DNA from 2 places in the Longispora urticae genome. Region 1 is predicted to be linked to the other one. Evidence: predicted binding sites of a transcription regulator. Region 1 holds the regulator's gene; the other holds the start of a gene.

Region 1 (14,690 bases):
CGCGCTGCACGTCTCGATGATCAAATGGCAGATGTGGGGGAACCGGCTCACCGCGTACCTGCTCGTCCTCGGCGCGCCGCTCGCCGGCCTCCTGCTCGCCGCGCTGTGGCGGCGCCGGGCGGTCCTCGTCGCGCCCGTCGTCGCCGTCGCGCTCCTGCTCGGCCTGGCCTCCGTCGGGTACGGCTGGCCCCGGCGGCTCGTCGGCGACAACTCGCTCCTCACCCTCGACGAGGACCAGCGCCGGTTCTCCCGGCGGCCCCTGTGGCAGGCCGACTTCGAGTGGGCGGCGCGCCGGGTCGGCGGGGCGCGGGTGATCGGGATCGCGCAGGACAACGACTCCTGGGAGTACCCGTGGTGGTTCCTGCTGCCCGGGCGCGAGTTCCGCGCACTCCAGAGCCAGGTGCCCAGCAAGCCGGCGACTCCGGCGGGGGAGACCGACGCCGTGGTGTGCACGATCATCCCGGTCGACAAGTGCGGGTACTACCGGCCGGCGGGGTGGTCGTACGAGACGCACGGGACCGTGACCGTGATCCTGCCGCCGGGGCGCTGAGGCCGGGGTGGCCTCCCCGCAGAGGTGCCGATGCCCTCGGGCCGGAAACGCGGCGTAACCATCAAAAAGGTCTGGGCCCCGGTGATCGCTCACCGGGGCCCATCCTCTGACTACTAGCTCCAGCCCAGCAGGGCCGTCTCCGGGTCCGCGAGGAACGCGCCGATGTCCGCGAGGAACTTCGAGCCCAGTTCGCCGTCGATGATCCGGTGGTCGAACGACAGGCCCAGCGTCGTCACCTGACGCGGCTTGACCTTGCCCTTGTGCACCCACGGCATCTCACGGATCGCCCCGAACGCCAGGATCGCCGACTCGCCCGGGGGCAGGATCGGGGTACCGGTGTCCACGCCGTACACGCCGACGTTGGTGATCGTGAACGTGCCGCCGGACATGTCCGCCGGGGAGGTCTTGCCCTCCCGGGCGGTGCCGACCAGCGCGGTGAGCGCGCCCGCCAGCTCCAGGAACGACAGCGAACCGGCGTCCTTGATGTTCGGCACGATCAGCCCGCGCGGCGTGGCGGCGGCGATGCCCAGGTTGACGTAGTCCTTGACCACGATCTCCTGGGCGGCCTCGTCCCACGACGAGTTGACCATCGGGTGCTTCTTCAGCGCGGCCGTCACGGCCCGCATGACGAGGAGCAGCGGGGAGATCCGCACGTCCCGCCACTCGCGGTTCTTCTTCAGCCGCTCCAGGGCGTTGACCCCGCGGGTCACGTCCAGGGTGAGGAACTCGGTCACGTGCGGCGCGGTGAACGCCGACCGGACCATGTTCTCGGCGGTGAGCTTGCGGACGCCCTTGATCGGGATCCGGGTCTCACCACCGGTGGAGGTGACCCGGACCGGGGCGGCGGTCGCGGGCGCGCTCAGGGCGGCCTGCACGTCGTCCCGGGTGATCGAGCCCTGCGGGCCGGTGCCGACGATCCCGGCGAGGGTGACGCCGAGGTCCTTGGCGAGCTTGCGGACTGGGGGCTTGGCCAGCACGTGCAGGGCTGCGCCGTTGAGCGCGGCCGGCTGGGTGACGACCGGCTGGGTGACGACCGGAGCGACGGCCACCGGGGCCGGGGCGACGACAACCGGAACCTCGACGGGTACCGGGGCCGGGGCCGGAGCGTGCGCCGGGGCACCCTTGCGGGCCCGCCGGGTCGCCGTACCGGTCCGGGGACCGTAGCCGACCAGGTTCGCCTCACGCTCGGGCTTGCCGGCCGCCGCCGGGGCAGCCGGGGCCGCCTCGGGGAGCGCGCCCGCACCCGGGTCCGTGTCGTACTCGATGATCGGCGCGCCGACGTTGACCGTGGTGCCCTCGCCGTGGAACAGCTGGGTCACGACGCCGACGTACGGCGACGGGATCTCCACGGCCGCCTTGGCCGTCTCGACCTCGACGATCGGCTGGTTCAGCTCGACCGTGTCGCCGACCTTCACCAGCCAGGTGAGGATCTCGCCCTCGGTGAGGCCCTCGCCCAGGTCCGGCAGCTTGAACTGCTTGATCCGCGACATGCTCACCACCCGAACGACTTGTCGACGGCGTCCAGCACCCGGTCGAGGTCCGGGAGGAACTCCTCCTCGACCCGCGACGCCGGGTACGGGATGTCGTAGCCGGTCACGCGCTGGACCGGGGCCTCCAGGGAGTAGAAGCACTCCTCGGTGACCCGGGCCGAGATCTCGGCGCCGATGCCCAGGTTGCGGGACGCCTCGTGCACGACGACCAGCCGGCCGGTCTTGCGGACCGAGTCGAAGATCGGGCCGAGGTCCAGCGGGGACAGGCTGCGCAGGTCGATGACCTCGAGCGAACGGCCGTCCTCGGCGGCGGCGGTGGCCGCTTCCAGGCCGACCTTGACCATCGGGCCGTACGCCACGACGGTCGCGTCCGTGCCCTCGCGGAGCACCTTCGACGTGAACAGCGAGCCGGCCGGCTCGACGGACAGGTCGACGGACGCCTTCTCGTAGTAGCGCCGCTTGGGCTCCATGAACACGATCGGGTCGTCGCTCTGGATCGCCTGCTGGATCATCCAGTACGCGTCGGCGGGGTTGCTACACGAGACCACCTTGAGGCCGGCGGTGTGCGCGAAGTACGCCTCCGGGGACTCCGAGTGGTGCTCGACCGCGCCGATGCCGCCACCGAACGGGATCCGGATGACGACGGGCATCTTCAGCTTGCCGCCCGACCGGTAGTGCATCTTGGCGAGCTGCGAGACGATCTGGTCGTACGCCGGGTACACGAAGCCGTCGAACTGGATCTCCACGACGGGGCGGTAGCCACGGATGGCCAGGCCGATCGCGGTACCGACGATGCCCGACTCGGCGAGCGGCGTGTCGATGACGCGGTCCTCGCCGAAGTCCTTCTGCAAACCGTCGGTGATCCGGAAGACACCGCCGAGCTTGCCGATGTCCTCGCCCATGAGCACGACCTTCGGGTCGTCCTCCATGGCCTTGCGGAGCCCGGTGTTGAGGGCCTTGGCCAGGGTCAGGGTCTCAGCGGCCATCAGTGGTTACCCCCCTCGAACGAGTTCTCGTACGCCACGAACTCGGCGCGCTGGGCGTCGAGGAGGTGGGAGCCACCCGCGTACACGTTGTCGAACATGCTCACCGGAGCCGGGTCCGGCAGGGCCAGCACCCGCTCGCGCAGGTGCACGGCGACCTTGCCGGCCTCCTTCTCGACGTCCGCGAGGAACGCGTCGTCGGTGAGGCCGCGCTTGTTGAGGTAGAGGCCGAGACGCAGGATCGGGTCCTTCGTCTTCCACTCCTCGACCTCCGCGCCCTGGCGGTACCGGGTCGGGTCGTCCGAGGTGGTGTGCGCGCCCATCCGGTACGTGTACGCCTCGATCATCGTCGGGCCGTTGCCGCGCCGCGCGTTGTCCATGGCGGCCTTGGTGACCGCGTGCACCGCGAGGACGTCGTTGCCGTCGACCCGGATGCCCGGGAAGCCGAAGCCCTGCGCGCGCTGGTACAGCGGCACCCGGGTCTGGCGGATCACGGGCTCGGAGATCGCGTACTGGTTGTTCTGGCAGAAGAACACGATCGGCGCGTTGTACGCGGCCGCGAAGACGAACGCCTCGTTCACGTCGCCCTGGCTGCTGGCCCCGTCGCCGAAGAACGCGATCACGGCCTCGCCGTTGTCGTCCCCGACGTTGCCGTCCTTCTGGATGCCCATCGCGTACCCGGCGGCGTGCAGCGTCTGGGCGCCGATCACGATCGTGTACATGTTGAACTTGTACTCGTTCGGGTCCCATCCGCCCTGGTCAACGCCACGGAACAAGCCGAACGGCATGATCGGGTCGATGCCCCGGGTGTACAGGACGCCGTGCTCCCGGTACGTCGGGAAGGCCATGTCCTGCGGGCGCATGGCGCGCCCTGCTCCCACCTGTGCGGCCTCCTGGCCGAGCAGCCCGGCCCACAGGCCCAGCTCGCCCTGGCGCTGGAGTGCGGTCGCCTCGGCGTCCAGTCGACGGACGGTGACGAGGTCGCGGTACAGCCCGCGGAGCTCGTCGTCTGTGAAGTCGACCGTGTAGTCGGGGTGGTCTACGCGGTCACCCTCAGGGGTGAGCAGCTGGACGAACTCCGGCTCGCCGCTCTTGCGGCGTCCGGCTTTCGCCTTGGCGTTGGCCCTCTCGGCCATACGGTTTTCCCTTCTCCCTCGCGAGGTGCGCCGACGCAGGGGTGGCGCGCCGGAGCGTGAACGTCTGCCGCGGGAGTTCTGGTCGAGCACCGCGCGGCGGGAGCGCCGGCACGAAAGGCCCGTTTACGCACGGTAGTGCGCCTCGGGCCTCGGTGCCGTCAAGTGCAAGCATCGCACGCCCGGTGAGCGCGACCACAGTCGCGGATGGCTCTCTGTGCACGCCGCGCCGCCATAAATCAACCATAACGGGTGGAACGTGTGATAACTCCACATCAGAAAACGGTCAAGTAAGGGATCGCGCACAGCGTGCGATTACGTCATCCTGTACCAGGGAGGACACGAGGGAGGCACGGGGATGAATATCCGCGCGGTCGGGGGACTCGTCGCGGTGGCCACTCTGGCAACCGCAGTCGTGATATCTGCCGGCGCATCGAGCATCGATGACACCAGGACCAACTCCACAACCACTCCGTACCTGGCGGCACCGCCACCAGGCCCGATGGTGATCACGGTCGGCCCTACGACGGCCGTGGCCCCGATACCGCCGGCGCCGGTCGAGCAGCCGCCCGTCGCCGTGCCCGTACCCGAGCCGAAGAAGGTGGACCGGGTCAGGCCGCCCGTCAAACCTGTACCCACCCCGGTCACCGCGGTGCCCGCCGGGCCCAAGGTGCCGGAGGGGCTCGTGCCGATCCAGTCGCCGCCGCCCGGCCGGCCGCTGCGGCCCGACCCGCTCGGCCCCGGCTCGCTGTCCCCGATCGGGACCGGCCCGTTGGCGGAGACGCTGGTGGACGGCCTGTACCTGGGCTTCCTGCCCGACGGCACCCCGCTGTGCCCGGAGCGGGCGTACCGGACCGGCATGGTCACGATCCGCATGCTGCCGCCGGTCACGCGGGCGGGCGTGCCGACCCTCCGCCGGGTCGAACCGGTGACGCCCCGCAGGACCGAGGCGGTGACCTCCCGCCGGGTGGTCCCGTCGGAGGCCCACCCGGTCGTGTCGTACCGCTACTGGACGCGCTGACTCACAGCGCGTCCAGCGCCTTGCGGGCGTCGTCGTAGCAGGTCAGCTCGGCGCGGACCGGGGCCACCACATGCTCCTCGGTGACCCGGTCCACGGCGGCGAGCAACGCGGACGTGGCCCGGCGCTCCGTGCGCCGGGCCCCGATCCCGATCAGCGGCCGGGTCACGACCGTCAGCAGCAGGCCGGCGAGCAGCCCGGCCCCCAGCAGCAGGGTCGGCACCGGCACGATGCCCTGCTTCGGCAGCGGCAGGTCGATGCCGAGCGCGCCGAGTCCGAGCCGGACCAGCAGCCAGCCCACCCCGACCAGCGCGCACAGCGCGAACACCCACTGCAACCCGCCCACGAACCGCCACCAGCGGGGGTTACGGGCCGTGATCGCCGTCGAGCCCACGGCCCGGTCCAGCGCGTCGGCCAGGTCGGCCTCGTCGGCGCGGGCCGCCGTCCGCACCGAGGCGGGCCAGGGCTCGGGTAGGCCGACGCTGGCCTGGTCGGCGAGGTCCCGGACGGCCAGGGTCGCCGCCGCGCGCCGGGCCGGGGTCGGCGGCGGCACCGAGGTGCGGGCCACCGGGTCGAGGTGCAGGCGCTTCAGCGGGTCACGGCGGAGTCTGCCCAGCCAGCGGGTCAGGGGCCACCCCGTGGCGGCGACCCCCCTCTTCCGGTACGACGCGCCGGCCGCCTCCGCGACCGCGTCCACCCCGGCCGTGGCGGCGAGGGCGGCGCTGGCCCGGCGGACCAGATCAGAGGTGATCTTCGCCGGGGGCGGGCCGACGAAGGCGCCGAGCCGGCCGGCCATGGTGTCCACGTCGGCGCCGAGCCGGTTGGAGGCCGCGCGCTTGCCCGCGACGGCCTTCTCGATCAGGGCGCGCAGCTCGGACACGCCCGCGCCGGTGGTGGTGGAGACGCCGAGCACCGGTACCCCGCTGAGTCCGTGGGTTTTCAGCAGGCCGGTCAGGTCCTCCAGGCAGGCCCGGGCCCCGTCGGGCGGCAGGGTGTCGACCTTGTTCAGCACGACGACCGTGACCTCGCGGTGCCGGCGGAACTGGCTCAGGTACCGCTCGTGCACCAGGTTGTCCGCGTACTTCTGCGGGTCCAGCACCCAGACCACCAGGTCGACCAGGTCCAGCAGCCGCTCCGCCTCCTCGCGGTGCGCGGCGGCCGTCGAGTCGAAGTCGGGCAGGTCCAGCAGGATCAGCCCGCGCAACGCCGCCTGCTCGTCGGCGTCCAGCACCGTCTCCCGGGCGTGCCAGCTGGGCAGCCGCAACCATTCGAGCAGCTCACCGGAGCCGTTCGGGCCCCACACGCACGCCTGGGTCCGGGCCGTGGTCGGCCGGCGCACCCCGACGTCGGACAGCTCCAGCCCGGCGAGCGCGTTGAACATGCTCGACTTGCCGCTGCCCGTCGCCCCGGCGAGCGCCACCACCGTGTGCTCCCGGGACAGGTCGAGGCGCTGGCCGGCGCGTTCGAGCACCGACCGGACCGGGGCCAGCTCGGCGGCCGGCAGCCGGTCCCCGACCACCTCCACGAACCGGCGCAGGGACTTCAGCCGCGACGGCAGGGCCACGGGGCGCGGGCGGGGCATCTTCACCGGAGCATCCCCCACGCCTTGCGGGCCCGGTCGACCTCGGACGCAAGTTCGCGCAGATCGACGGGTACGGCCAGTGGCGGGTCGAGCAGCAGCGGGGTACGGCGCTCGTCGTAGAGGGCCTCGACCCTGGTCAGCAGGTCCTTGCGGGCCTTCGCGGCGAGCGTGCGGACCGCCTGGTCGCCGAAGATGGCCTCCAGGATCTTCTGGCCCACGACCGTCGTGCCGGCGGCCACCCCGACCTCCGCGCCCGTCGGGATGAAGCTCGTCGCCGTGAACACCGCGATCATGACCAGCAGACCCGTGGCGTTCACCGTGTACGCGGCGACCCGGGCCACCCCGCGCTTGCTCGCGCCCTCCACCCGGACCAGCTCCAGGACGCCCGCCTGCCAGTCCCGGACCAGGCGCTCGGCCTGCGCGGGGGTGACCGGATCGGGCTCGGGCGGATCCGGGACCGCCGCGCGCGCCCGGTCGTCGGCCTCCACCCCGGCCGCGGTGATCACGGCGGCCACCCCGCTGGTCAGCGCCTCGCGGAGCGGCTCCCCGGCCACCTGGCGACCCGTGACGGCGGCGGTGACCCGGTCGCGCCAGCGGCCCAGCCGGGCCTGGAGCGCGCGGAGCAACTCCCCCGTACCGACCAGCTCCTGCCACCGGGCCAGCACCTCGCCCTTGAGTAGCGCCCCGTCGGACAGGTCCCGGCGCACGGTGTCCAGCGCCTCGGCGTACGCGTCGTCGACGGCCCCGTTGACCCGGTCGCGCTCGGCGGCCTGCTCCTCGGACGCGTCGGCGAGCGCGCGCACCCGGTCGGGAACGGACCGCACCGCGCCGTCCAGGGTGCGGCGGACCACCTCGGCCCGGCTGGTCGCGTCGCCGGCCAGCTTCGCGAACCACTCCGACAGCGGCCGGATCGTGGCCTCGGGGAGCAGGCCGTGCGAGTCCAGCGGGGTCTCCGAGATCGTGAACAGCTGCTCCTCGTCGAGGCCGTGCTCGGCGAGCAGCTCCTCGAAGTGCGCGGTCACCTCGGCCTCCGCGCCCGGCGGCACCCGGTCCATCACGAGGGCGAGGGCGACGTCGCGCTCCTTCGCCGCGTGCAGGAACTCCCAGGGCACCGCGTCGGAGTACCGCGCCGCCGTCGTCACGAACAGCCACAGGTCGGCGGCGGCGAACAACTGGCCGGCCAGTTCCCGGTTGGACGCCACCATCGAGTCGATGTCGGGCGCGTCGATGAACGCCAGCCCCGGGGTGAGCCCGGTCGCGGTGACCAGGTGGATGTTGGCGGCCGGGTTGGGCCGCTCGTCCTCGTCCTGGATCGCGCGGAACATCCCGGTGTCCATGCCCGTCGCCCGGGACATCTTCGGCAGGATGTGGAAGCCCCGGAACCACTGGCTGTCGGCGGGGTGGCTCACCAGTACCGGTGAACGGGTCGTCGGGCGCAGCACCCCGGCGGCGCTCACCGGGGCCCGGACCAGGCTGTTGATCAGGGTCGACTTGCCGGCACCGGTCGAGCCGCCGACGACGACCAGGACGGGCGCGTCGAGCCGGGCGAGCCGGGGCAGCAGGTAGTCGTCGAGCTGTTCGGACAGGTCGTGCGCGACGGTCCGCGCCTGGGACGCACCCGGAGTGTCAAGGGGAAAACGGGCACCACGGACCATGCCACGCAGCTCTTTCAGCGTGGCCCCGAGCTTGTCTGCGCCCGTCACAGCCTCATCTTCCGCGTCGGCGTGCCTCGTTCATACCCTGTTTCACCGAAATCACGGTATCCGATCTTGCAAGGTTGCGCGGGTGTGACTCAACTCTGGTTTGACTCTGCGCAATCGTCTGGCAATATTGAGTCCGGTTCACTCAACTCGGGAGGCACATCAACATGGCACGTGCGGTCGGAATCGACCTCGGAACGACGAACTCATGCATGAGCGTTCTGGAGGGCGGCGAGCCCACGGTGATCGCCAACGCTGAAGGGTCGAGGACGACCCCGTCCATCGTGGCGTTCGCGAAGAACGGCGAAGTTCTCGTCGGCGAGGTAGCCAAGCGTCAGGCGGTCACCAACCCGGACCGGACGATCCGCTCGGTCAAGCGGCACGTCGGTACGGACTGGAAGATCGACATCGACGGCAAGCCCTACACCGCCCAGGAGATCTCCGCCCGGGTGCTGATGAAGCTCAAGCGCGACGCCGAGTCGTACCTCGGCGAGCCGGTCACGGACGCGGTCATCACCGTCCCGGCGTACTTCAACGACGCCCAGCGCCAGGCCACCAAGGAGGCCGGTGAGATCGCGGGCTTCAACGTCCTGCGGATCGTCAACGAGCCCACCGCGGCCGCCCTGGCGTACGGCATGGACAAGCACGACGAGATCATCCTCGTCTTCGACCTCGGCGGCGGCACGTTCGACGTGTCCCTCCTCGAGGTGGGCGACGGCGTGGTCGAGGTCAAGTCGACCGCCGGTGACAACCACCTGGGCGGCGACGACTGGGACGAGCGGATCATCGCGCACCTGATCAAGACCTTCCAGGGTCAGCACGGCATCGACCTGGGCAAGGACAAGATGGCCCGCCAGCGGCTCCAGGAAGCGGCCGAGAAGGCCAAGATCGAGCTGTCGGCGACCCCGCAGACCGGGATCAACCTGCCGTACATCACGGCCGGCCCCGACGGCCCGCTGCACCTCGACGTGACCCTGACCCGGGCCGAGTTCCAGCGCATGACGCAGGACCTGCTCGACCGGTGCAAGAAGCCGTTCCAGGACGCGATCAAGGACGCCGGCATCCCGCTGGCGAAGATCGACCACATCATCCTCGTGGGCGGCTCGACCCGGATGCCCGCCGTCACGGAGCTCGTCAAGGAGCTGACCGGCGGCAAGGAGCCCAACAAGGGCGTCAACCCGGACGAGGTCGTCGCCGTCGGCGCCGCTCTCCAGGCCGGCGTGCTCAAGGGCGAGGTCAAGGACGTCCTCCTGCTCGACGTGACCCCGCTGTCGCTGGGCATCGAGACCAAGGGCGGCATCTTCACCAAGCTCATCGAGCGCAACACCACGATCCCGACGAAGCGCTCGGAGATCTTCACGACGGCCGCCGACAACCAGCCGTCCGTGCTGATCCAGGTGTTCCAGGGTGAGCGCGAGATCGCGGCGTACAACAAGGCGCTGGGCACCTTCGAGCTCACCGGCCTGCCCCCGGCGCCGCGCGGCGTCCCGCAGGTCGAGGTCACGTTCGACATCGACGCCAACGGCATCGTGAACGTGCACGCCAAGGACCTGGGCACCGGCAAGGAGCAGAAGATGACGATCTCCGGCGGCTCCGCGCTGCCGAAGGACGACATCGAGCGCATGATGCGCGACGCGCAGGACCACGCCGACCAGGACAAGAAGCTCCGGGACGACGCGGAGACCCGCAACCTGGCCGACTCGCTCGTCTTCCAGACCGAGAAGTTCGTCGCCGAGAACGGCGACAAGATCCCGGAGGACAAGAAGACCGAGATCAACGACGCGCTCGGCGAGCTGAAGGGCGTCCTCGGGGGTACGGACATCGACGCCATCAAGGCCGGTACCGAGAAGCTGTCCAAGGTCTCCCAGGAGGCCGGCTCGGCGATGTACGCGGCGAGCGCGGCGGCTGGCGAGGCCGGCCCGGGCGCGGGCGCTCCGAACGACGCCCCGAACGCCAACCAGCAGGGTGAGGACGTCGTCGACGCCGAGGTCATCGACGACGAGAAGAAGAAGTGATGGCGGGCTCGCCCACCGGCGGGGACCGCCAGGAGGATGAGCCGGTCGTGATCCGCGACAAGCGCAGGATCTCCGCGGACGGCGCCACTCCGGCGCCGGCCGCGGAGGCCCCCGCGGTCGAGATCCTGGAGGAGGACTCCACCCAGGACGCTCTCGACGAGCTCACCAAGGACCTCCAGCGGGTCACCGCCGAGTACGCGAACTACCGCAAGCGCGTCGACCGGGACAAGGGCTTCGTCGCCGAGCAGGCCACGGGTGCGGTGCTCGCCGCCCTGCTGCCGATCCTCGACGACCTCGACCGGGCCCGCGACCACGGCGACCTGGTCGGGCCGTTCGGCACGTTGGCGGAGCAGCTGTCCCAGGCGGTGGCGAAGTTCGGGCTGGTCGGTTTCGGGGAGAAGGGCGATCCGTTCGACCCGAAGCTGCACGAGGCCGTCGCGCACTTCACCTCGCCGGACGTCACCGAAGCGACCTGTGTGGACGTGATGCGCCGGGGCTACCTGCTCGGCGAGAAGCTCCTCCGGCCCGCGATGGTGGCCGTCGGGGAGCCCGCTGCGGCCGACGAGACCGCAGAATAGAACAACGCATGACGGAGGGAGGCGCTCGATGAGTTCGAAGGACTGGCTGGAGAAGGACTTCTACGCAGTACTCGGGGTGTCAAAGAGCGCCTCCGCCGACGAGATCAAGAAGGCCTACCGGACCCTGGCCCGCTCGCTGCACCCGGACCACAACCCGGGCAACGCGGAGGCCGAGGACCGGTTCAAGGCCGTGTCGGAGGCCTATGACGTGCTCTCCGACGACACCAAGCGCAAGGAGTACGACGAGCTGCGCTCCCTGTTCGGCAGCGGGGCTTTCCGGGGCGGCGGTCCCGGGCCGCGCAGCCAGCAGGACTTCGGCAACTACACCGGTGGCGCCGGTGCCGGGGGCGGCTTCGGCGACCTGTTCGGCAACCTGTTCGGCGGCGGTGCCGCCCGGCGGCGGACCGGCCCGGCCCGGGGGCGCGACGTGGAGGCCGAGCTGATGCTCGACTTCGACAGCGCGGCGCTCGGCGCGACCCTGCCGCTGACCCTGCGCTCGCCCGGCACCTGCGACATCTGCCACGGCAGCGGCGCGAAGCCGGGTACCACGCCGCGGACCTGCCCGACGTGTGGCGGCCGGGGCCTGGTGACCCGGGCGGAGGGCGCGTTCAGCATGAGCGAGCCGTGCCGGGACTGTCAGGGTGTCGGTTCGATCGTGGACGACAAGGACAAGTGCACGGAGTGCGGCGGTACGGGCGGCGTAACGAAGGCCCGCACCCTGAACGTCCGGATCCCGGCCGGCGTGGCCGACGGGCAGAAGATCCGGTTGAAGGAACGCGGCGAACCCGGTGAACGGGGCGGCGCGCCCGGCGACCTGTACGTGCTGATCCGGGTCCGCCCGCACGAGGTGTTCGGCCGGATGGGCGACGACCTGCTGCTGACCGTGCCGGTGACCTTCCCGGAGGCGGTGCTGGGCACGGAACTACGGGTGCCGACCCTGGAGGGCGGGGTGACCGTCCGGCTCGCGTCGGGTACGCGGAGCGGCCGCACCCTGCGGGTCCGGGGCAAGGGCATCCGACGCAAGGACGGCTCGGCGGGCGACCTGCTGGTCACCATCGAGGTCGACGTGCCCAAGGACGCCTCCGAGGAGGCGCGTAAGGCACTCGCGGAGTTCGCGGCGGCGACGCCGTCGGCGGACCGGAGCAAGCTGGATGCCGAGGTGCGACGGCGGGAGAGGTCATGAACGCCCACGCGAAAGTCCTGATCATCTCCGTGGCGGCGCGCCTGGCGGGCATGCACCCCCAGACCCTCCGGCAGTACGACCGGCTGGGGCTGGTCGAGGCGGGCCGGGCCCCGGGCGGCGGCCGGCGGTACAGCGCGCGGGACGTGGACGTGCTCCGCGAGATCCAGCGGCTGAGCCAGGAGGAGGGCGTCAACCTCGCCGGCATCAAGCGGATCATCGACCTGGAGAACATGGTCGACGAGTTGCGGCACCGGCTGGCGGCGACCGAGGCCGCGCTGGCGGAGTCGGAGCGGCGCGGGGCGGAGTTCGCGGCGTTGCACCCCGGGTTCGCCCGGCGCGCCGTGGTGCCCAGTCACGAGACGGCCCTGGTGGTCTGGCGGCCGAGGCGCTCGCCCGAATCCAGGTAACTCCCGCCTATCCAGAGTTATACTCATGAGTGCTGGCAATTCGGGCAAATGGGCCCGAAGCCGGTTTCAGGGGGGTAGCACAGATGGGCATCTTTGACGACATCAAGAAGAAGGCCGAGGACGTCCTCGGCGGCACCAAGGACAAGGCCGCCGAAGCTACGGACAACGCCCAGGACCAGGCCGGCGACATGAAGGACAAGGCCGGCGGCGCGATGGGCAACATGGCTGGCAAGGCCGGCGAGATGGTCGACAAGGGCGCCAACATGGCGGACGAAAAGACCGGCGGGAAGTACACCGAGCAGATCAACAAGGGTGCCGACACCGCCAAGGACGCCATCAACAAGATGGGTAACCGCGACAAGTAGTTGTCCGGTGCCTAGAGCACCGGAACCCCACCCAGGAGTGGGGGTTACGCCGACGTCGTATCACTGACCTCGGCGTCGGGCGGGGCCGCTCCAGGCTCCGCCCGCTCTCTGTCTACGTCAGGAGGCGGCGGGGCTTGCGGACCAGGCCGCCCTGGCACCACTCGGCGTAGTCGAACAGCTCGGGGTGGCTGATCAGGGCCTGCGCGTTGGCGGCCCACATCCGCAGCTGCTCGTCGGGTTCGCCGCCCGCCCGGTCGATCATCTTCTTCAGCCGGCGCTTCGGATGTGCCCGGAAGTCGGTGCGGACCGCGTCGGCCGTGTAGATGTACAGGCAGTGCAGGGCGAACCGGCGGGCCGGGCACTGCGCGTCGGCGGCCAGCTCGTAGAGCGTGGGGATCAGGGAGTCCTGCGCGACCAGCAGGTCCCAGTCCGGCGGGAGCCCGGCGAGCGAGACCGAGTCCGGGTGGTACGCCCACTCGCGCATCTCGGCGCCGGTCGGGTCGACCGGGTTCGCGAAGCCGTGGAACGTGGCCTGTTCGTTCACGACTCCCCCTCTTCCCAAAACACCAGTCAGCGGCGACAACTTAGCCGGATCGCGGGGCGCGGGGCTATCCCCCGCGCGGTGACGATGATGATTGTCTGAGGGACAATGGGTGCAGATCAGGGGGTTTCGGGACGCCAACGTTGGTGTCGCGTGCCCGAATCGTTACCGCGCAGCAACTCCAGGCGCGGCTTCGGGCCGTCGGTTCGCCCGGTCTGCGGCTTACGGCTGCCCGCGGCGTACGGCGACGGCCAGGCCATCCTGTGCTCCTGCTCGGCCGCCGCGTGCAGGGTCCAGTGCGGGTCGTACAGGTGCGCGCGGCCGATGGCGCACAGGTCGGCACGGCCCGCGAGCAGGATGGAGTTCACGTCGTCGTACGAGGAGATGGCCCCGACGGCGATCACGGCGGGCCCGGGCACCGAGTTGCGGATCTTGTCGGCGTACGGGGTCTGGTAGGACCTCCCGTATGCCGGGCGCTCCGCCGCGAGGACCTGACCGGTGGACACGTCGATCGCGTCCACCCCGTGCTCGGCGAACGCGGCCGCGATCCGGACCGCCTCGTCGGCGTCGACCCCGCCCGCGTGCCAGTCGGTCGCGGAGATCCGGACCGACATCGGCTTCTCGGCCGGCCAGACCGCGCGGACCGCGTCGAACACCTCCAGCGGGAACTTCAGCCGGTCGGTGCCGTAGGCGTCCGTGCGCAGGTTGGCCAGCGGGGACAGGAACGACGACAGCAGGTAGCCGTGCGCGCAGTGCAGTTCGAGCAGGTCGAAGCCCGCCCGGTCGGCCCGGACGGCGGAGGCCACGAACTCGGCCGTGATCGCTTCCAGGTCCTCGGGGGTCAGTTCGCGCGGGACGGCGCTTCCGGGGCCGTAGGGCAGCGGTGACGGGCCGACCACGGGCCAGTTGCCCTCCGGGAGTGGCTCGTCCATCCCCTCCCACATGAGCTTCGTGGACCCCTTACGTCCGGAGTGCCCGAGCTGGACGCCGATCCTCGCGCCGTTGTCGTGGGCGAACCGCACGATCCGGGCCCAGGCGTCGCCCTGCTCGTCGGTGTACAGCCCGGTGCAGCCCGGGGTGATCCGGCCCGGCTCGGACACGCACACCATCTCGGTCATCACCAGGCCCGCGCCGCCCAGGGCCCG
Region 2 (14,690 bases), on a different contig from region 1:
GCTCGGTGCGATCGCGCAGCTCCGCGGCCAGTTGGACGAGGCCGAGGAGCACTACCGCCACGCGTTGGCGACCCTCCTGGACCTCGGCGACCACCGGACCATCGCCCACAGTTACGCCCAGCTCGGCGAGTTGGCCAACCTCCGGGAGAGGTTCGACGAGGCCGAGGAGCACTATCACCGGGCACTGGAGATCGACATCGCCCAGGGCGACTGGCGCAACGCCGCGACCACCTACAGCCAGCTCGGCAACATGCTCGCGGACCTGGAAAGGTTCGACGACGCCGAGCAGCGGTACCGGCGTTCGTTGGAGATCCGCCTGACCCTCGGGGACACCTACGGAGCCGGCAAGTCGTACCACAACCTCGCACTGGTCGCGCACCAGCGGGGTCGGGTGGACGAGGCCCGCCGCCTGTTCGGCCAGGCGATCGACATCCTGACGGAGTTCGGCGACACCTCGAACCTGGACATCGTCCGGGGGAACCTCGCCCTCCTCGAGGCGGAATCCGACCCGGACGGCTGACCGGCGCCGCTCAGGGCGGAGCCGGGGGGCCACCGGGCACACCGGCGACGGCGGCCGTCCCCGGTCGGCCGGGCCCCGCCGACCCCGGCTCCGTCGGGCACGTCACCAGCACCGCCCCCGGCAGCAGCCAGGTCCGGCACAGGGGCACCGGGGCGGCCAGCAGGACCAGGTCCGCGCCGAGGACCGCCTCGCGCGGGTGGCCCGCGACGCACAGCCCGACCCCCCGGCACCGGAACACGTCGAGGAGCGCCGGGGGCGGCGTACCCGGCGGGGGATCGAACCACGCGACGTGCGTGACGGACGGCAGGCCCCTGACCAGCGCACGGAGCAGGGTCGACCGCGCCGGGCCGAGGACGCCGACCGTGTGCACGCCCGGCGGCAGCAGCGCGCGGGCGGCCGCGACGAGGGACCACGCGTCGGGCATGGGTGAGACCTCCGGGTACGCGGCGGGACGGTGCGGCCATCCGCCGGCTCCCGGAACTCGCGACCCTCCCAGTGACCCGTATCAATCCGCTATCGCCGGGCCATCGCGGCCCGCGAAAGCCGGACGATAGTGAGCCGATGGTCCCGGGTTGTGCACTGTGTCCGATCAGTTGGGACGACACACAGGGAGTACCGATGTTCCGCGATGAGACGCACTGGGGCAGCGCGCCGATGCTGCGGGGCCGGCGGTGAGGCGCCGCGCGCTGCTGGCCGCCGGGCTGGCCGCGACCCTGCTGGGGGTCGCGGCCTGCGGCGACGCGGGGTCCGGCGAGGCCACGGCCAGCGGGGGCACGCTGAAGGTCTGGTTCATGGAGGACTCCGTCCCGGACAAGATCATGAAGGACCTGAACGAGGAGTTCGGGAAGAAGCACGGCGTGAAGGTCAAGTACGAGATGCAGTACTGGACCGGGATCCAGCAGAAGCTCACGAAGTCGTTCGCGGACGGCACCGGGCCGGACGTGTTCGAGACGGGCAACACCCAGAACGCCGCGTTCGCCAAGGCCGGGGCCCTGTCGGACCTGACCGACAAGGTGGCCGACCTCGGCGGGCAGGACTGGCTGCCGGGGCTCGCGGAGTCCGGGAAGTGGGACGGCAGGCAGTACGGGGTGCCGTTCTACGCGTCCAACCGGGTCGTCGTGTACCGCAAGGACATGTTCGAGAAGGCCGGCGTGACCCCGCCGAAGACCCAGGACGAGTGGCTGGCGGTCGCGAAGAAGCTCCAGGACACGTTCGCGGCGGGCGACCCGAACTTCCAGCCCCTGCTGCTGCCCGGCTCCTACTGGTTCGCGCTGGCCGGCTTCGTGTGGGACCAGGGGGGCGAGCTGGCCGTCCGGGACTCCGGCGGCGCGTGGAAGGGTTCGCTGGACACCCCGCAGGCCAAGGCCGGCATGAAGTACTACCAGGATCTCTTCAGGTACTCCAAGCTCGCGCCCGACAGCACCGAGGACCACCCGCGCAGCTCCGACGTGTTCGCGCAGGGGAAGACGGCGATGATGCTGTCCCTCCCCCTGTACTACAAGGAGTCCATCGCGGCCGACCCGTCCCTGGACGGCAAGCTCGGCGTCTTCCCCATCCCGGGCCGCACCGCCGAGCGGACCAGTTCCGTGTTCGTCGGCGGCTCGAACGTCGCCGTGCCGAAGAGCTCGAAGAACCAGGCCCTGGCCTACGAGTACGTGAAGCTGATGACCGGCGAGAAGTGGCAGACCCGGCTCGTGCAGTCCGCCGGCAACTGGTACGTGCCCAACAAGCTGGCGCTCGGCGCGGCCGTGGCCAACGACCCGGTGATGAACATCGTGGTGGCCGCCGCCAAGCTCGGCAAGGTGCCGCCGACCGACCCGCGCTGGGCGGCCGTGGAGGAGGAGCCGCAGATCATCCGGCAGTACATGATCGGGGTACTGAAGGGCGGGGACCTCGACGCGCTAGCGGCGGAGGCGAGCGCGGAGATCACCCGGCGGATGAAGGAGTAGCGGTCGCGGCGGGGCGGGGCGTCTCCCCAACCGGGACCGCACCCGCTCCGCCTCCGCCGAGTCCACCCCGGACAGCAGCTCCATCACCTCGTCGTAGCTGCGCTCCGAGGAGGCCAGGTCGCCCGCTCCCGCGTACACCTCGCCGAGGGACAGCAGACTGCGGGCCTCCCAGATCACCGCCGGGATCGCCCGGAACAGGTCTCTGGCCTCCGCCAGGCGCTCGATGGCCGGCTCGTGCCGGAACTGCCGGGCCTCCAGCTCGCCGAGCGCGTGCAGCACCCGGCCCACGATCAGCCGCTCGTCCACGGCCTCCGCGATCAGCCTGGCCTGGGACAGCGACGCCTCGGCCTGCTCGTACCGGCCCTCGCGGCTGCGGACCATGCCCAGCCCGTACAGCGCGTACGCCTCGCCGACCCGGTCGCCGGCGTGCCGGACGATCCGCAGTACCCAGTGGAAGTCCTGCGCGGCCCGGTCCAGGTCGCCGAGGAACAGGGCCACCTCCCCGAGCCGGTGCCGCACCTGGGCCTCGACCCGGCGGCTGCCCACGTCCCGGCAGATCGCCAGGGACTCCTCCAGCAGGTCGCGGGCCGCCTCGGGCTCCCCCGCGTCGAGTCTGAGGCCGGCCATGTTGCTCAGGACGTGCGCCTGCCCGATCAGGTCCCCGGCGGCCCGCAGCCCGGTCAGCGCGTCGGCGTACCGGGCCCGCGCGGACTCCGGCCGGCTGAGCATCCGGTCCAGGTACGCCAGGTTCCGCAGCACGAGCGCCCTGCCGTGCCCGTCGCCGCACTCCTCGAACGTGCGCAGCGCCCCGCCGATCAGGGTGTCCGCGTCGGCGAAGTTGCGCTGGTAGACGTGCAGCGCGCCCAGGGTGTGCAGCATCGCCGCCGCCCCGCGCCGGTCCCCGACCAGCCGGCACGCGGCCAGCGCGCTCTCCGCGCAGTCCCGCCAGTCGTCGAAGTAGCTCTTCGCCTCGAACAGGGTCACCGAGGTCATCGCCAGGTCCCAGGCCAGGTCCGCCCAGCCGTGCGCGCAGGACTGCCGGATCGCGCACACCAGCCCGGCCCGTTCGGAGTCGAACCAGGCCACCGGGTCCACCAGCAGGTCGTCCATCGTGGCCGCCGGCAGCGACCAGCGCGGGGCGGGGCCGTGCAGGACCGTGTAGTCCCCGCCGTACTCGCGGCGGTGCGCGCTCTCGGCCAGGCCCAGCCAGGCGCCGAACGCCCGGCCCAGCACCTCGGGCACGGACTCCTCGGCGAGGGCGCGCTCGCGGGCGAAGACCCGGATCAGGTCGTGGAACCGGTACCGCGCCCCGCCCACCACCTCCAGCAGCTGCGCGTCCACGAGCAGTTCGAGCAGGTCCTCGGCCTCCTCGACCCCGGTGTCCAGCAGGGCCGCGCCGACCCAGCCGGCGACGTCCGGGGCGTCGAGCAGGGCCAGCCGGCGCAGCAGCCGCTGGGCCGGGGGCGCCAGGCCCTCGTAGCTCAGCGAGATGCTGGCCCGGATGCCCAGGCTGCCGTGTTCCAGCTCGTCGAGCCGGCGGGTCTCGTCCCGGAGCCGGTCGAGGAGCCGGCTGATCCGCCAGTGCGGCCGGGACGCCAGGCGCGCGCCGGCGATCCGCAGCGCCAGGGGCAGGCCGCCGCACAGGTCGACCAGGGCCTCGGCGGCGCGCGGCTCGGCCGACACCCGCTCGGGGCCGACGATCCGGGCCAGCAGGCCGAGCGCGGTGTCCCGGTCGAGCACCCCGAGGGCGAGGTGCCGCGCGCCGGCCAGCCCGGACAGCCGGCCCCGGGCGGTGACGACCACGGCGGCGCCCGCCGAGCCCGGCAGCAGCGGACGGACCTGCTCCTCGGTGGCCGCGTCGTCGAGCACGATCAGCATCCGGCGGCCGGCGACCCGGGTCCGGTACAGCTCGGCGCGTTCGGCCAGGCCGTCCGGGATCGCGGTGCCGGCCACCCCGAGGGCGCGCAGGAACCGGGCCAGGATCTCGGCCGGCCCGACGGGCGGGGAGCACACGCCGCGCAGGTCGGCGTACAGCTGGCCGTCGGGGAAGTCCGCGCTGGCCCGGTGCGCGAGGTGCACGGCGAGCGCGGACTTGCCGACCCCGCCGGGACCGGTGATCGCGAGGACGGGCACGGCGGGCGCGTCGGCCCCGGACAGCACGTCGGCGGCCAGGGCGGCGCTGCGGCTGCGGCCCACGAAGTCGGCGGTGTCGGAGGGCAGCTGGCGCGGCGTCCCGGCCGGCGCGGTCACGACGGCCCGCGGGGCGCTCGGCGGGTCGAGGGCCGGGTCGGCGGACAGCACGGCGTGTTCGAGCCGGCGCAGCTCCTCGCCGGGTTCGATGCCGAGCTCCTCGACGAAGACGGCCCGGGCCCGGCGGAAGGCCTCCAGGGCCTCGGCGGGGCGGCCGGTGCGGTACAGCGCGGTCATCAGGTGCGCGTGCGGCCGTTCGCGGAGCGGGTGCGCGGCGACCAGCTCGAACAGCTCCCCCACCAGCTCGTCGTGCCGGCCGAGGGCCAGGTCGAGCCGGATCCGCTCCTCGGTCGCGGTCAGCCGGCTCTCCTCCAGCCGGGTGGTGGCGGTGCGCAGCAGCCGGCCGTCGACCCCGGCGAGCGCGGGGCCCCGCCACAGGGCCAGGCCCTCGCGGAGCTGGTCGGCGGCCTCGGCCAGCCGGTCGGCGTCGGCGAGCAGCCGGGCGGCGGTCAGGCGTTCCTCGAAGACGTGCGCGTCGAGCTGCCGGTCGCCGACGGCGAGCAGGTAGCCGGGCGGCCGGGTGCCGATCGCGTCGGGGACGCCGAGGGCGCGGCGCAGCGCGGACACGCAGATCTGGACCTGGCCCCGGGCGGTGGACGGCGGGCTCTCGTCCCAGACGGCGTCCACGAGCCGGTCGACGGGCACGACCCGGTTGGCCTCCAGCGCCAGCATGGCCAGGATGATCTGCGGACGGCGGCCGCCGAGTGGCACCGGCTCGCCCCCGACCAGGACTTCCAGCGGTCCCAGGACGCGAACCTGCACGTGCTTCCCCCCGCTCCCCCGAACTTCACGGACCTGGGGGTACGAAACACCCACCACCATGATCCATAACGCGTAGCCTAACCAACCGGCGCTAGGCCGCATAGCCCCCAGTTAAGTTTGTTCAAAGAACCGCTGGTGGGACCCTGAACGGCTCCCCGGACAGCCCGACCTCGCCGCTCCCGTCGACGGCGCGCACCGCCTCGCGGAGCGCCTCCACCACCCGGAGCACCTCGGGCTCCCGGCTGCGGGTGGTCGTGACGAACACATCGAGGGTCAACAGGTGGTCCGCCCCGGCGTCGTCGCGGTGGTACAGCGGCACCCAGCGGAACTTGTCCGCGTTCAGCCCGGCGAACTCCCGCCCGCGCTTGTAGGCGAGCGCCACGTCGGACGGCACCACCACGACCCTGCTCGGCCGGCCCGGCCGGTGGTGCTCGTTGCGGATCCGCATCACGCTCGTGGCGCTCTCGTACGTCTCGCTCAGCACCCGCACCCTCGGCCCCGGATCCGCGATGCCCCACCGCCGGATGCTCTCCTCCAGTAGCCGGCGGGACCGCATGTCCCGGGGCGGGGCGAGCATCTGGTGCTCGTTGACCAGCTCGGTGACCGTCATCGCGTCCCCGTCGTAGTCCGCCGGGACCATCGCCTCCAGCTGCGCGGTGTACAGCCGGACCGACGCGCAGACCGGGTCGCGGACGTCCGGGCCGATGATCCACGCGTACCGCCGTTCGCGGAGCCGGCTCAGCGCGTTCTCGTGGAAGCCCGCGTCGCCCCGGCTCGCCTGGTCGAGGTAGACCACCCGCACCCCGGGGCCGCCCCGCTCGAGCAGCAGGTCCTCGGCCCGGGCCACGAAGCCCGTGTGGTGCGGCAGGCAGGCCAGGGTGCGCGGGCCGCCGGTCGCGGACTCCCCACCCCGCATCACCTGGTACTCCGCGAGCACGCTCCGGGCCGAGTCCAGGAACCGCTGGCCGGGCCCGGTCGGGTACAGCCGCCGCTTCGGGCCCTCCCGGGTCAGCAGGCGCTCGCCGTACCACTCCTCGATCTTGGCCACGGTGCGGCTGATCGTCTGGCGCTGCACGGGCCGGCCGGTCTCCCGGCGCAGCTCGTCCGCGGCCTTCATGAATCCCTGGTGCTCGGCGACGGCGATGAACTGCCGGCACTCCCACTCGTCGGGTGCGCTGTCGTCACGGGTGCCCACGGACGCAGCGTAGGCGCGGGGATCCGGTCACCAACAGTGGTCGTCCAGAAGGCGACAAGATTCGCGTCCCCACTGGACCTTGGACTATAGGTGTGTGATTTAGGTCACCGAGAGCAAAAATCCTCACGCTGCGTGAGGACGAGTGTCCACTGTGCGCGCTGCCGAACGACAGGTTGACTGACCGTGAACGCCCGCTACGCCGAGCGCATCGTCAAGGCACCTAACAGTTCCCCAGGGACGGGGGGCGCACATATCCGAAACGACGCGGAGCTGTTACACAGAATCCCCCGGCGGAACCGGGAGTGGTCGGGTCCGATGCAGACGGACCCGACCACGGAAAGACCACGGAGCCCAACGGAGGAGCCCCGATGTCCCACCACAAACCTACGCCGCCCACCGAGTGGCACCTAGCCCTGCCCGTGAGATTCGGCATGGACAAGGGTTCCGGAAGGGTCAGCCTCGCGGTGAACCGGTCGAGCCTGCACGCCCTGATGTACTTCGCCGCCCTCGCGCACGCGGCGTTCGGCTACCTCCCCGAGCACCACCCCGGGGCCGGCCCCGCCACCGTGACCGCCGTCTACGGCGGCTGCGCGGTCCTCGCCCTGGCCTCGGCGACCGTGGTCAACCGGCTGACGGCGGGCGACCGGCGGTCCCGGAACGCCGACAGGCGCGACACCCAGGGGCCGGACGACCAGGGGTCCCCCGGCTGGCGGGAGCCGGGCACGGCGCGGGAACTCCCCGCCTGGCGGGAGCCCGGCGCGGCGCGGGAGGCCCCCGCCTGGCGGGAGCCCGGCCCCGACCGGGCGGCACTCCGACCCCCGGCCGGCCCCGCCGCGACAGCGGCCTTCCCCGACCTTCCCCCGAACCCCGACCCCAGCCCCGAGGGCGCCGTCGCGCTCGCCGTCCGGCTGATGACCGAGGCCGAGGACGTCGCCCGGCACGCCGACCCGGCCGGCCTGCGCTACCTCGCGCACCGGGCCGGCAAACTGTCCGGCAACCTGGACTACGCGGCCCGGGCCGGAACTTCTTAGCCGGCTCCTACGATTCTCTTAGACACCGCACGGCTCGTGCGGCGATGCTGGGAGCGGGGGTGGGCCGGTGCGGATTCTGGTGGTCGACGACGACGCGGCGGTCCGCGACTCGTTGTCACGCAGCCTGCGCTTCGAGGGGTACGAGGTCACCACCGCCGAGGACGGCAGCCGCGCCCTGGAGCTGGTCCGGGGCGGCGAACCCGACGCGGTGGTGCTCGACGTGATGATGCCCCGCCTGGACGGCCTGGAGACGTGCCGGACCCTGCGCGCCGAGGGCCTGCTGCTCCCCGTGCTGATGCTCACCGCCCGGCACAGCGTCGGCGACCGGGTCGCCGGGCTCGACGCCGGGGCCGACGACTACCTGGTCAAGCCGTTCGCGCTCCAGGAACTGCTGGCCCGGCTCCGGGCGCTGCTCCGCCGCACCCTGCACGTCGGGGCCGTGCCGGACACCGGCGAGGGCGAGCTGCGGTTCGCGGGGCTGACCCTGGACCCGGCCACCCGGGAGGTGCGCCGGGCGGGCCGGCTGGTCCGGCTGACCCGGACGGAGTTCTCGATCCTGGAGGCGTTCCTGCGCCACCCCCGCCAGGTGCTGACCCGCCAGGCCCTGTTCGAGCAGGTCTGGGGGTACGACTTCGGCGAGTCCTCCAACAGCCTGCACGTCTACCTGGGTTACCTGCGCCGCAAACTCGAGTCCGAGGGCGAGCCCCGCCTGCTGCACACGGTCCGCGGCGTCGGGTACGTGCTCCGGGAGCAGCCGCTGTGAACCGGTGGCGCCGCCTCACCCTGCGGTCCCGGCTGTCCCTGCTGGCCGCCGCGGCGGTGGCCGTGGCCGTCGTCGGGGTCAGCGTGCTGTCCTGGCTCGTGGTCCGCACCGAGCTGTACCGGCAGCTCGACGGCCAGCTGGAGACCGACGCGCGCACCATCGCCGCCCAGCCCGAACGGTGGCGCGACACCGTCCAGCCGCCGAGGATCCCGGACAGCGACGACGACGAACACCGGCCCGGCCGCGGACCCCGGCAGTTCCACCAGCAGGACTTCGGCCCGCGCTGGCAGCTCCTCGACCCCGCCGGCGTCCCGTACGGCGCGGGGACCGGGGTCGGGGTGCGGCCCGTGCTGCCGGTGACCGAGGGCGCCCGGCGGGTCGCGGTGGCCGGCCTGCCCCAGCACCGCGAGAGGGTCGGCATCGGCTGGGACAGCTACCGGATGCTCACCGTCCGGCTGCCCGGCGGCGGGGCGGTCCAGGTGGCCCAGGCGACCGAACCGGTGAACCGCACCCTCGGCCAGCTGGGCGCGCTGCTCGCCGTCGGCAGCCTCGCGGGGGTTGCCGGTGCCGGGTTGCTCGGCCGCAGCGTGGCCCGCGCCGGGCTGGCCCCCGTCGAGCGGCTGACCCGCGCCGTGGAGCACGTGGCGGTCACCAAGGACCTCCAGGCCGCGATCCCCGTCGACGGCGAGGACGAGGTGGCCCGCCTCGCCCGGTCGTTCAACGCGATGCTCGGCGCGCTGGACGCGTCCCGGACCGCCCAACGGATGCTCGTCGAGGACGCCGGGCACGAGCTGCGCACCCCGCTGACCAGCCTGCGTACCAATATCGAACTGCTGGTCCGCGCCGAGGCCACCCCGGGCCGCACCCTGTCGGCCGACGACCGGTCCCGGCTGCTGCGCGACCTGGAGGTGCAGGTCGTCGAGCTGACCCAGCTGACCAACGAACTGGTGGAGCTGGCACGGGAGGACCCGGGACCCGTACCCGTCGAGGCGGTGGATCTCTCCGAGGTCGTGGCCGCCGCCGTCGAACGGGTCCGGGCCCGGGGCACGGGGGTCGTCTTCGCCACCCGCCTGGAGCCGGTGACCGTCGCCGGGCGGCCGGCCGCGCTGGAGCGCATGGTGCTGAACCTCCTGGACAACGCGGCGAAGTGGAGCCCGCCGGGGGCCACTGTGGACGTCCGGCTCGCGGGGGCGGCCGGAACGGCGACCCTGACCGTCGCGGACGCCGGGCCCGGGATCGACCGGGAGGACCTGCCCCGGGTGTTCGAACGGTTCTACCGGGCCCTGGCGGCGCGGTCGATGCCCGGCTCCGGCCTGGGTTTGGCGATCGTCGCGCAGACCGTCGAGCAGCACGGCGGGACGGTCGCGGCAGGGCGGGCGGCCACGGGCGGGGCGCTGCTGACCGTGACCCTGCCGACGGCCGCACCCGGCGGCCCGGACTCATCGGATTTTCTTAGAGAGCCCGGCGGCCACCCTTAGGGAACGCCGTCAGGGTGGGAACATGACCACAGAGCCCGAGAACCAGCCCACCACGCAGCTGCCCGCCGCGGCGGCCGAGCCCGCACCGGTGGCCGAGTCCCCCGCTCCGCCGGCGCCCCCGGCGCCCCCGGTCGCGCCGGCACCCGCCGCTCCCCGCCGCCGGCCCTCCGGCAAGGTGATCGGCGCCCTGATCGGCGCGTTCCTGCTCGGCGCGTGCCTGTGCGGGGCGGCCGGCCTGGCCGTCGGCGCGGCGGTCGGCCACCACGGCGGACCCGACCGCCCCGGCGTCAGCCGGTTCGACGACGACCGCCGGGACTCGCACCGGGAGGAGCGGCGCGACGAGCGGCGCGGCCACGTCCAGCCCGGTCGGCCCGGCGACGGGCCGGCCTTCCCGGCCCCCAACCGTCCGGCGTCGCCCGCCCCGTCACCGACGTCCTGACGGGCGAGCGGGGGCCGGCCCACCCGGGCTGGTCCCCGCACGTCGCCCGGGATCAGGTCGCCCGCTCCCGCGACCAGCGCCGACCGCGCCCATCCGGAGCCGGCGACGCCTCGGCAGTCGCCACGCCTCGGCAGTCGCCACGCCTCGGGAGTCAGAGCCGGGCCAGGCGGTCCAGGAACTCCCGCTGGGCGGCGACGATCCGGGTCCGGGCGTCGGCCACCCCGAACCACGCGACCCGGTCGAGCTCCGGGAACTCCCGCAGGGTCCCGGACCCCTTCGGCCACTCCATCGTGAACGTCCCCGGCACCACGTCCGCCGGGTCCAGGTCCGCCTCGACGGCCCACACGGTCACGATCTTGCCGTTGGCCTGCCGGACCTCGCCCAGCGCGACGAGGTCCCCCTCGGGGACGGGCAGCCCCAGCTCCTCGCGGAACTCGCGCCGGGCGGCGTCGACCGCCTCCTCCTCCGGGGTGTACTCCCCCTTCGGCACCGACCACGCGCCCTCGTCCTTGCGGGCCCAGAACGGGCCGCCCATGTGCCCGAGCAGGACCTCGACGTCGTCGCCGGCCCGCCGGTACACCAGAATTCCCGCGCTTCGCCTGTCAGCCACGCCCTGATTGTGCCGGCCCTGCGGGCGGGGTGGCGTCTGACCCCTGAGACGCCACCCCCGGCCGGGCGAGGTCGCCGCGCTCATCGCAGCCCCTCAACCACGACGGCGTCCGGGCGACCTCAGGGTTGTGCTGCAACACAACCATTACTTATTTTATCCAACTAATTCATCTTGTAAACACCCAATTCAGTCATTGCCGGAAGTCGACACTCTCCAGCACCCGGCGCGGATACCCGTCCCGGGCCAGCCCGAGCATCGCCCCGGCCAGCTCCTCCGTCGTCGTCACGTACCTCGGCGCGACCGCGCGGAGCAGCCAGAACAGCGGCCTCGCGACCACGTACGCCAGCCGGTACCACCGGGTCTTCGAGCGCTCGCCGTGCACCGGCTGGATGGCGGCCGGCCGGACCGCGTACCCGTTCGGGAACAGGTCGAGGACCGCGTTCTCCGTGCGGCCCTTCACCCGGGCCCACATCGACCGGCCGCGCTCCGTGGAGTCGGTGCCCGCGCCGGAGACGTAGACGAACGTCAGGTCGGGGTTCAGCCGGGCCAGCGGGCGGGCGGCGGCCATCGTCAGGTCGTAGGTGACCCGGGTGTACTCCGCCTCGTTCAGCCCCGCCGACGTGACGCCCAGGCAGAAGAAGCACGCGTCGTACCCGGCGAGCTGGTCCGCCACCCCCGACAGGTCCGTCAGGTCCGGCTGGAGGAGCTCACGGAGCTTGGGATCGTGCCGGCCGGTCGGGGTGCGCCCCACGACCAGCACGGACTCCACGTCGTCGGCGAGCAGGCACGCGCGGAGCACGCCCTGGCCGACCATGCCGGTGGCGCCGAACAGAATGATCTTCACCGTCAACAAGTACCAGACAAGGTCCTCGATTCCCGCCCGGCGGGCCGGTGGGGGCTGCCAGCATCGAGGCATGACCTCGATCCTGATCGACGCGGGCGGGGTGGCCCTCGACGCCGACCTCTCCGTGCCGGCCTATCCCTCGGGCGTCGTGCTGTTCGCGCACGGTGCCGGCAGCTCCCGGCACAGCCCGCGCAACACTGTGGTCGCGGAGCGGCTGCACCGGGCCGGGTTCGCGACCCTGCTGGTCGACCTGCTCACCCCGGTCGACAGCCTGTCCGAGGAGGCCCGGTACGACATCCCCCGGCTCGCCGGCCGGGTCGCCGCCCTGGTGCGCTCCGTCGGGGAACGGCCGGAGCTGGCCGGCCTGCCGGTGGGGCTGTTCGGGGCGAGCAGCGGCGCGGCGGCGGCCCTGATCGCGGCCGGCGAACGACCCGGGGACGTCGCGGCCGTCGTGTGCCGGGGCGGTCGGCCCGACCTGGCCGCCGGGCTGCTCGGCCGGGTCTGGGCGCCGACCCTGCTGATCGTCGGCGCGCTGGACACCGAGGTACTGGAGCTCAACCGCCGCGCCGCCGGGGAACTGGGCGGAAAGAGCGAGGTCGCCGTCATCGCCCGCGCCGGGCACCTGTTCGAGGAGCCGGGCACCCTGGCGGAGGCGGCGGACTGGGCGGCGGCCTGGTTCGTGGAGCACCTGCCGGACGGCCGGAAGTAGCCCGGGCCGCGCGGCCACCGGGGCCCGACACGTCGGGGCGGACCGCGCCCACCGGGGCGGAAATCCTCCGTGGCGGCCGTCACACCGGGAACACCGGAGGCCCCCGTGAACTTGAGCCGAAGAGACTCATGTTTACGTGATTACAGAGGTGACCTCATGGCTACACTTCCCGTCCTCCCCCTGGCCGAGTCCGTCCTGCTCCCCGGCATGGTCATCCCCGTCACCCTGGACGCCGCGACCCAGGCCGCCGTCGACGCGGCGCGCACGGCCGGCGACGACACCCTGCTGGCGGTCCCCCGCCTCGACGGCGAGTACGGGCCGGTGGGCACCGTCGCCGTCATCGAGAAGGTCGGCCGGCTGTCCAGCGGCGAACCGGCCGCCGTGATCCGGGGCCTGGCCCGGGGGAAGATCGGCTCCGGGGTGCCCGGGCCGGGGGCCGCCCTGTGGGTCGAGGTCACCCGGTTCGAGGAGCCGCCGGTGACCGACCGGGTCCGCGAGCTGGCCACGGAGTACCGCAAAGTGGTCGTCGCCCTGCTCCAGCGGCGCAGCGCCTGGCAGGTGATCGACGCGGTCGAGCGGATGACCGAGCCCGCCGAACTGGCCGACTCCGCCGGCTACGCGCCCTGGCTGTCCCTCGAACAGCGCGCCGAGCTCCTCGCCGCCCTCGACGTGGCCGAGCGGCTGGAGAAGCTGACCGTCTGGGTCCGCGACCACCTGGCCGAGCTGGACGTGTCCGAGAAGATCAGCGAGGACGTGCGCGAGAGCGTCGAGAAGACCCAGCGCGAGTTCCTGCTCCGCCAGCAGCTCGCCGCCATCCGCAAGGAACTCGGCGAGGACGAGCCCGAGGGCAGCGCCGACTACCGCTCCCGGGTCGAGGCCGCCGACCTGCCCGACAAGGTCCGCGAGGCGGCGATCCGCGAGGTCGACAAGCTCGAACGCGCCAGCGACCAGTCCCCGGAGTCCGGCTGGATCCGGACCTGGCTCGACACGGTGCTGGAGATGCCGTGGACGGTCCGCACCGAGGACAACACCGACCTGCGCACCGCGCGCGAGGTGCTCGACGCCGACCACGCCGGGCTCGACGACGTCAAGGACCGCATCCTGGAGTACCTGGCGGTCCGCAACCGGCGCGCCGCCCGCGGCCTCCAGGTGGTCGGCGGCCGGGGCTCCGGCGCGGTGCTCGCCCTGGTCGGGCCGCCCGGAGTCGGCAAGACCAGCCTCGGCGAGTCCGTGGCCCGGGCCCTGGACCGCAAGTTCGTCCGGGTGTCCCTCGGCGGGGTGCGCGACGAGGCCGAGATCCGGGGCCACCGGCGCACGTACGTGGGGGCGCTGCCGGGGCGGATCGTCCGGGCCATCCGCGAGGCCGGCTCGATGAACCCCGTCGTGCTCCTCGACGAGGTGGACAAGCTGTCGGCCGGATACGCCGGGGACCCGGCCGCCGCGCTGCTGGAGGTCCTCGACCCCGCGCAGAACCACACGTTCCGCGACCACTACCTCGAAGTGGACCTCGACCTGTCCGACGTGCTGTTCCTGGCCACGGCGAACGTCGCCGACACGGTGCCGGGGCCGCTGCTGGACCGGATGGAGGTCGTCACGCTCGACGGGTACACGGAGGCGGAGAAGGTCGCCATCGCGCGCGGGCACCTGTGGCCCCGGCAGCTCGACCGGGCCGGCCTGACGGCGGACGACGTGACCGTGACCGACGAGGTGCTGGGGCTGGTGGCGTCGGAGTACACCCGGGAGGCCGGGGTGCGGCAGTTGGAACGGGCGCTGGGGCGGGTGCTGCGGAAGGTGGCGGTCGAGCTGTCGACCGGGCCGGGCGCCGGTCCGGCCGCCGGGGGCACGGCGCCGGAGGGGGCCGGGGAGTCCCGGGTCGCGCCGTTCGGGTTCGCAGCCGGAGTGGCCGATGACCCCGCGCCGTCGCCGGACGCCGTCGTGCCCGCATCCCCGACCGTGGACGTGACGCTCGCGAACCTGAAGGACTACCTGGGCCGGCCGAGGTTCACCCCGGAGTCCGCCGAACGCACGGCGGTCCCCGGCGTGGCCACCGGTCTCGCGGTCACCGGCGCGGGCGGCGACGTGCTGTTCATCGAGGCCACCGCCCTGGCCGACGGCGAGCCGGGGCTGACCCTGACCGGCC

Evidence for each region. The regulator HspR, encoded in region 1, represses chaperone genes until heat shock. The targets are predictions, from matches to a motif close to TTGAGTNNNNNNNACTCAA.
Region 2: a site for HspR is predicted at 12,662-12,680, ahead of lon (endopeptidase La). Genes of this name have one in related genera too.

The regions. Positions count from the first base shown of each region.
Region 1 covers NZ_JAQZSH010000002.1:287,621-302,310, forward strand. The annotation lists gene PT931_RS01475 (hypothetical protein) at 1-550, shown strand, start outside; gene PT931_RS01480 (dihydrolipoamide acetyltransferase family protein) at 664-2,040, opposite strand; gene PT931_RS01485 (alpha-ketoacid dehydrogenase subunit beta) at 2,043-3,026, opposite strand; gene pdhA (pyruvate dehydrogenase (acetyl-transferring) E1 component subunit alpha) at 3,026-4,159, opposite strand; gene PT931_RS01495 (hypothetical protein) at 4,659-5,177, shown strand; gene PT931_RS01500 (GTPase) at 5,179-6,756, opposite strand; gene PT931_RS01505 (dynamin family protein) at 6,759-8,459, opposite strand; gene dnaK (molecular chaperone DnaK) at 8,624-10,471, shown strand; gene grpE (nucleotide exchange factor GrpE) at 10,471-11,049, shown strand; gene dnaJ (molecular chaperone DnaJ) at 11,078-12,232, shown strand; gene PT931_RS01525 (heat shock protein transcriptional repressor HspR) at 12,229-12,639, shown strand; gene PT931_RS01530 (antitoxin) at 12,723-13,004, shown strand; gene PT931_RS01535 (hypothetical protein) at 13,117-13,488, opposite strand; gene PT931_RS01540 (bifunctional salicylyl-CoA 5-hydroxylase/oxidoreductase) at 13,665-14,690, opposite strand, start outside.
Region 2 covers NZ_JAQZSH010000031.1:46,939-61,628, reverse strand. The annotation lists gene PT931_RS21470 (tetratricopeptide repeat protein) at 1-520, shown strand, start outside; gene PT931_RS21465 (hypothetical protein) at 531-944, opposite strand; gene PT931_RS21460 (sugar ABC transporter substrate-binding protein) at 1,192-2,469, shown strand; gene PT931_RS21455 (BTAD domain-containing putative transcriptional regulator) at 2,422-5,481, opposite strand; gene PT931_RS21450 (LysR family transcriptional regulator) at 5,603-6,676, opposite strand; gene PT931_RS21445 (hypothetical protein) at 7,108-7,707, shown strand; gene PT931_RS21440 (response regulator transcription factor) at 7,775-8,470, shown strand; gene PT931_RS21435 (HAMP domain-containing sensor histidine kinase) at 8,467-9,948, shown strand; gene PT931_RS21430 (hypothetical protein) at 9,971-10,387, shown strand; gene PT931_RS21425 (NUDIX domain-containing protein) at 10,539-10,997, opposite strand; gene PT931_RS21420 (NAD-dependent epimerase/dehydratase family protein) at 11,188-11,841, opposite strand; gene PT931_RS21415 (dienelactone hydrolase family protein) at 11,912-12,550, shown strand; gene lon (endopeptidase La) at 12,707-14,690, shown strand, end outside.